Actinocatenispora thailandica: one gene and its partner. The protein of the gene in region 2 interacts with the protein of the main gene of each other region in a pairwise test. Links are inferred from orthologs where the notes say so. Each region holds a gene or a part of one and is shown on either strand. Other genes may lie near its edges. The genes, in order: nth and aceE.

Region 1 (3,158 bases), 2.2 Mb from region 2 along the record:
GCCCAGCCTAGAAGCCGGGTCGGGGCGCCCCGACGCGGGTCGGAGCCGGTCGCTGCGACCGGGGCCCGGGTCAGAAGCCCGGCGGCAGCGGCTCGACGCGGGCGGTGTCCCACGGCCGGGACCAGCCGCCGAGGTCGAGCAACCGGGACAGCACGCCGCCGGTGAACCCCCACACCAGCATCCCGTCCAGCCGGAACGCGGCACCCACGTACCCGCTCGGATGGCGCACCCGCAGCCGGTTGGTCGGATCGGCCAGCCCGGCCAGCGGCAACCGCGCCACCCGGGCCACCTCGCCCGGGTCGAGTTCGGCGAACCCGTGCGGCGACCGCCACCAGGCCAGCACCGGGGTGACCCGGAAGTCCGAGACGTTCAGGTACAGCTCCGGCATGGTGCCGACCACCTGCACGGTGTCGGGCCGGACGCCGACCTCCTCGGCGGCCTCCCGCAGCGCGGTACCGGCGGGGCCGCCGTCGGCCGGTTCGGCGCCACCGCCCGGGAACGCGCACTGGCCGGGGTGGTGCCGCAGCGTGCTGGCGCGTTGCAGGATCACCACGTCCGGCCCGGCCGGGCCGTCCGCGAGCAGGATCAGCACCGCGCTGCGCCGGGCGGACGAGACCGGCGAGCCGAACGTCTCCGGCCGCAGCGCCCCGACCCGGGTCAGCAGCGGCTGCCACCAGCCCGGCAGCTCCGTCGCGGGGTCGCCCGCCACCGCGCTCATCGCCGCCGCCGGCCGGTCGGGCCGATCCTGCTGCCCCGGGCGATCATCCCAGCTCCTTGCGGACCAGCGCGGCGAGCGAGCCGGCGGTCAGCGCGGTCGAGTTGTACGTGTAGGCCAGGGTGCCGTCGGCGCGCAGCAGCAGGGTCAGCGGCAACGCGGACCGGTGCACGCCGGCGAGCAGCCGCTGCTTCGGGTCGTACAGGGTGGGCAGCCGGACGCCCGCGGCCTGCGCGAACGACAGCCCGGCGTCGGTGGTGTCCCGGGTGTCCACGGTGAGCACCACGACCTCGGGGTGCTTCTTCGCGTACGCCTGGATCTGCGGCAGCTCCTGCCGGCACGGCGGGCACCAGGACGCCCACACGTTGATCACCGTCGGCTTGCCGTACGCCCGGTCCAGCCGCATCGAGCGGCCGTCGTGCGCGCAGGTCAGCGTCACCGCCGGTGGCTTCGGCGTGCCGGTGGCCGGGCCGCGCGGGGTCGGGCAGGCGGTGAACCAGCCGGCCGCCGAACCGCTGGCGGACGACTGCTTCGCCGGCTGCCCGCCGGACCCGCTCCGGTCGTTGCCGCCGCACGCCGCCAACGCCGCGAGCAGCACGAACACCGCACCCGACAGCAGCAGGCCGCGCCCGGCGCCGCCGGGCACCGCGGACGTCCACCGGCGTACGGGTCGCCGGCCGGTCGGTCGACCAGCGGTCACGGTGCCGGGACGCCGGCGGCGGCGGCGAGCTCGGCGACCCGCGGGCCCTTCAGCAGCTTCCCGGCCGCCACCGGGTCGGTCGGCCCGGCGCCGTACGACGGGCAGAGCTTGGCCAACGTGCACGCGCCGCAGGCCGGCTTGCGGGCGTGGCAGACCCGCCGGCCGTGGAAGATCACCCGGTGCGACAGCATCGTCCAGTCGCGCTTCTCGAACAGGTCGCCGACCGCGAACTCGATCTTGACCGGGTCGGTCTCGGCGGTCCACCGCCAGCGGCCGACCAGCCGGGCGAAGTGCGTGTCGACGGTGATGCCGGGAACGTCGAACGCGTTGCCGAGGATCACGTTCGCGGTCTTGCGGCCCATCCCGGGCAGCGCCACCAGGTCGGTCAGCCGGCCCGGCACCTCGCCGTCGTACTTCTCCACCAGCGCGGCACCGAGCTTGATCAGCGAGGTCGTCTTGTTCCGGTAGAAACCGGTCGGCCGGATCAGCTCCTCCAGCTCGGCCCGGTCGGCGCCGGCGTAGTCGGCCGCCGTCGGGTAGCGCGCGAACAGCTTCGGCGTGACCTCGTTGATCTTCTTGTCGGTCGACTGCGCGGACAGGATGGTGGCCACCGCGAGCTGCAGCGGGTTGGTGAAGTCGAGCTCGCAGTGCGCGTCCGGGTGCGTCTCGGCGAGGATGCGCCCCATTCGCCGGGCTCGCCGCTTCAGTGACAGCGGGCTCTCCGCGTCGGCCGCCGGGTCGGCCTTCGTCTCTCGGGTCACCCGCCGAGCCTACGTCGAGGCACCGACAGCACCGCCGGGTCGGGTGCCGGCAGTGCGCCGGGCCGGGTACCGCCATGCCGGCCGGGCGCCGGCCCGGGGACCGCCGTGCCGGCCGGGCGCCGGGCGCCGGGCCGGCACCACCGGGCCGGGCCGACGGCGCCGCCGAAGCGGGATGCCAGTCGTGGAGATCACCGGGCACGGAGCGTGAAGGTGGCGCGGGCCCCTTCCCTGCCCGTACGGGCCGACAGTAGCGTCGCCGTGTGTCCTCACCTGTCACCCTCGCCGTCGTCGGCGCCGGAAGCCGCGGCAACGCGTACGCCCGCTGGGCGCTGGAGCACCCCGACCGGGCCCGCGTGGTCGCGGTGGCCGAGCCCCGCGACGCGCGCCGCGAACGGTTCGCCGCCGAACACCAGATCCCGGCCGAGCATGCCTACCCCGACTGGCAGTCCCTGGCCCGCCGGCTCGCCGCCGACCCGTCGCTCGTCGATGCCGTCCTGGTCTGCACCCAGGACCGGATGCACACCGAGCCGGTACTCGAATTCCTGAAGCACGGCCGGCACGTGCTGGTGGAGAAGCCGCTCGCGCCGACCGAGACGGAGTGCCGGCAGCTGGTCGGCGCCGCCGAGGCGGCCGGCGTGCTGTTCGCGGTCGGCCACGTGATGCGCTACACGCCCTACACCCAGGCGGTGAAGCGGGTCGTCGACGACGGGCTGCTCGGTGAGGTGATGAGTGTGCAGCACCTGGAGCCGGTCGGGTACTGGCACCAGGCCCACTCGTACGTCCGGGGCAACTGGCGGCGTGCCGACGAGTCGACGTTCATGCTGCTGGCCAAGTCCTGCCACGACATCGACTGGCTGCAGTACGTGCTGGGCGAGGCGCCGACGCGGGTGTCCAGCTTCGGCCGGCTGTCGCACTTCACCCCGGAGCACAAGCCGGCCGGGGCCGCCGACCGGTGCCTGGACTGCGCGGTCGAGCCGGACTG
Region 2 (3,547 bases):
CCGGTGCCGCCAGCGGCCGTCGGCGGGCAGCAGCTCGTCCAGCGCGGTGAGCAGATCCTCGTCGGAGCCGGCGCCGGTCTCCAGGATCGCCACGCCGGCGGTGGCATGCGGTACGAACACGTGCAGCAGGCCGTCCACGCGCCCGGCCCCGGCCAGGAAACGCTGCGCGGAGTCGGTCAGGTCGGCGACGGTGGGGTTGGCCCCGGTGCGGACGGTGATCTCCTGGGAGTACATGCGCCGATCCTCGCCCACCGATCGGACCCGCGTGACGCGACCCGGCGATCGGAGGCAGGATGGCAGCAGCAGAAGACTCCACAAGAGATGACGAGGGACGACCCGTGGCCACGGAACGCAAGCGCCCGGTGATCAGCGACGGGCTCCCGAGCCAGATTCCGGACATCGACCCGGAGGAAACCACCGAATGGGTCGAGTCGCTGGACGCGGTCGTGGACAGCCGCGGCCGGCAGCGTGCGCGCTACGTCATGCTGCGCATGCTGGAACGGGCTCGGGAGCGCCAGGTCGGTGTGCCCGCGCTGACCAGCACCGACTACATCAACACGATCCCGCCCGAGCAGGAACCCTGGTTCCCGGGCGACGAGTACATCGAGCGCCGGATCCGGGCGTACATCCGGTGGAACGCGGCGATCCAGGTGCACCGGGCGCAGCGGCCGGGCGTCGAGGTCGGCGGGCACATCTCCACCTACGCCTCGGCGGCCAGCCTGTACGAGGTCGGGTTCAACCACTTCTTCCGGGGCAAGAACCATCCCGGCGGCGGCGACCAGGTCTACTTCCAGGGGCACGCGTCGCCCGGCATGTACGCGCGGGCGTTCCTGGAGGGCCGGCTGTCGGAGCGCCAGCTGGACGGGTTCCGGCAGGAGTTCAGCAACCCGGGTGGCGGGCTGCCGAGCTACCCGCACCCGCGGCTGCTGCCGGACTTCTGGGAGTTTCCGACCGTCTCGATGGGTCTCGGCCCGTTGGGGGCGATCTACCAGGCGCGGTTCAACCGCTACCTGCACAACCGCGGTCTCAAGGACACCAGCCAGCAGCACGTGTGGGCGTTCCTCGGCGACGGTGAGATGGACGAGCCGGAGACGCTCGGCGCGATCACCCTCGCGGCCCGCGAGGAGCTGGACAACCTGACCTTCGTGGTCAACTGCAACCTGCAGCGGCTGGACGGCCCGGTCCGCGGCAACGGCAAGATCATCCAGGAGCTGGAGGGCCTGTTCCGCGGCGCCGGCTGGAACGTGATCAAGGTGATCTGGGGCCGGGAGTGGGACCCGCTGCTCGCCGCCGACGCCGACGGCGCCCTGGTCAACCTGATGAACGTGACGCCGGACGGCGACTACCAGACCTACAAGGCCGAGGACGGGGCGTACGTCCGGGAGCACTTCTTCGGGCGCGACCCGCGCACCCGCCGGATGGTGGAGAACTACTCCGACGACGAGATCTGGAACCTCAAGCGCGGCGGCCACGACTACCGCAAGCTGTACGCGGCGTACCGGGCGGCGACCGAGCACACCGGCCAGCCGACCGTCATCCTGGCCAAGACGATCAAGGGTTGGACGCTGGGCAGCCACTTCGAGGCCCGCAACGCCACCCACCAGATGAAGAAGCTCAAGGCCGACGACCTGAAGAGCTTCCGCGACCGGCTCTACCTGGACATCCCCGACTCGGCGCTGGACCCGGTGCTGCCGCCGTACTTCCACCCGGGCGAGTCGTCCGACGAGTGGCAGTACATGATGGAGCGCCGCAAGCATCTCGGCGGCTCGCTGCCGGAGCGCCGGCATCCGGTGATCGCGATGCCAGCGCCGAAACCGGAGCGGTACGACATGTTCGCCGCCGGCTCCGGCAAGCAGAAGGTCGCCACCACGATGGCGATCGTGCGGCTGTTCAAGGAGCTGATGAAGGACAAGGAGTTCGGCGCGCACGTGGTGCCGATCATCCCGGACGAGGCACGCACGTTCGGGATGGACTCGCTGTTCCCGACGGCGAAGATCTACTCGCCGCACGGGCAGACCTACACGCCGGTCGACCGGGACCTGTTCCTCGCGTACCGGGAGGCCACCAACGGCCAGATCCTGCACGAGGGGATCACCGAGGCCGGGTCGGTCGCCGAGTTCACCGCCGCCGGCACCGCGTACGCCACCCACGGCGTGCCGATGCTCCCGCTGTACATCTTCTACTCGATGTTCGGCTTCCAGCGCACCGGCGACGGGTTCTGGGCGGCGTCGGACCAGATGGCGCGCGGTTTCGTGCTCGGCGCCACGGCCGGGCGCACCACGCTCAACGGCGAGGGGCTGCAGCACCAGGACGGCCAGTCGCCGCTGCTGGCGTACGCCAACCCGGCGGTCGTCGGCTACGATCCGGCGTTCGCGTACGAGATCGCGCACCTGGTCAAGGACGGCCTGCGCCGGATGTACGGCGACGCGCCGGAGGACGTCTACTACTACTTCACCGTCTACAACGAGCCGATCGTCCAGCCGCCACAGCCGGCGGACCTGGACGTCGAGGGGCTGCTCAAGGGCATCTACCGGTACGCGCGGGGCGCCGGTGACGGTCCGAAGGCGCAGCTGCTCGCCTCGGGCGTGGCGATGCCGTGGGCGTTGAAGGCGCAGCAGCTGCTCGCCGACGACTGGGGCGTGTCGGCCGACGTGTGGTCGGTGACCTCGTGGACCGAGCTGCGCCGCGACGCCGACCGGGTCGAGGAGCACAACCTGCTGCACCCGGAGCAGGAGGCGGCCACGCCGTACGTGACCGCCAAGCTCGCCGACGCGGCCGGGCCGGCGGTGGCGGTCAGCGACTACATGCGGGCGGTGCCGGACCTGATCGCTCGGTACGTGCCGACCGACTTCACCGCGCTGGGCACCGACGGGTTCGGCCACTCCGACACCCGCGGGGCGCTGCGCCGGCACTACCACGTGGACGCCGAGTCGATCACGGTCACGGCGCTGCGCCAGCTGGCCCGCCGCGGCGAGGTCGACGCGCAGGTACCGGCGCAGGCGTTCAAGAAGTACCAGCTGGACGACGTGAACGCGGCTCCGCAGGCGGAGGCCGGCGGGGACAGCTGAGTTCGACCGAGCACCGCGTCCGGCCCGGCACCGACCACAGGTGCCGGGCCGGACGCGTGCCTGGTCAGTCCGGGTCGACCGAGTCGAACGGGAGGCGCAGCACCAGGCCGTCGCGGACCGGGGCGTTGGCGCGGACCGCGGCCAGTTCGTCGGCGCTCAGCGCCCGGTCGTAGCCGCGAACCTCGTCCAGCGCTCCGTCGAACCGGCAGGCGTTGTCCAGCCGCTGGCCGACCTGGATCTGGAACGACACGGTCTGGCTGACCGAACCGGCGACCGCGTCGCCGGCGGCGACCGCGGCTCCGTCCACGTACATCGTCAGCCGGCCGGCGTGGCGTTCCAGCGCCACGTGGTGCCACTGCTGGTCGGCGTACGCCGAGGCGCTGGCGATCGACGCGGTGCCCTGCGCGGTGGTCATCAGCGCGATCAGCCGGTGGTTGGCCGGTTCACCGCGCAGCCAGACCTGCGGCGCCCTGCTTCCC

What was found.
Region 1: the proteins of aceE (region 2) and nth interact in binary tests that used the Escherichia coli proteins (3 or more experiments, as listed by UniProt). The link is inferred for Actinocatenispora thailandica from one-to-one orthologs.

What each region holds. Positions count from the first base shown.
Region 1 is NZ_AP023355.1:907-4,064, forward strand. The notes cover bases 257-3,102. They hold nth (endonuclease III), read right to left. Parts: upstream 2,102-3,102; coding sequence 1,412-2,101; downstream 257-1,411. Other genes in these bases: Athai_RS00015 (NUDIX hydrolase), read right to left, coding at 257-718; Athai_RS00020 (TlpA family protein disulfide reductase), read right to left, coding at 762-1,361; Athai_RS00030 (Gfo/Idh/MocA family protein), read left to right, coding at 2,437-3,102. In the rest of the region: more of Athai_RS00015, read right to left, coding at 71-256; more of Athai_RS00030, read left to right, coding at 3,103-3,158. UniProt on the Escherichia coli protein: DNA repair enzyme that has both DNA N-glycosylase activity and AP-lyase activity. The DNA N-glycosylase activity releases various damaged pyrimidines from DNA by cleaving the N-glycosidic bond, leaving an AP (apurinic/apyrimidinic) site.
Region 2 is NZ_AP023355.1:2,239,826-2,243,372, reverse strand. The notes cover bases 34-3,268. They hold aceE (pyruvate dehydrogenase (acetyl-transferring), homodimeric type), read left to right. Parts: upstream 34-338; coding sequence 339-3,068; downstream 3,069-3,268. Other genes in these bases: Athai_RS09950 (sialidase family protein), read right to left, coding at 3,133-3,268; Athai_RS09960 (secondary thiamine-phosphate synthase enzyme YjbQ), read right to left, coding at 34-234. Outside these bases: more of Athai_RS09960, read right to left, coding at 1-33; more of Athai_RS09950, read right to left, coding at 3,269-3,547. UniProt on the Escherichia coli protein: Component of the pyruvate dehydrogenase (PDH) complex, that catalyzes the overall conversion of pyruvate to acetyl-CoA and CO(2).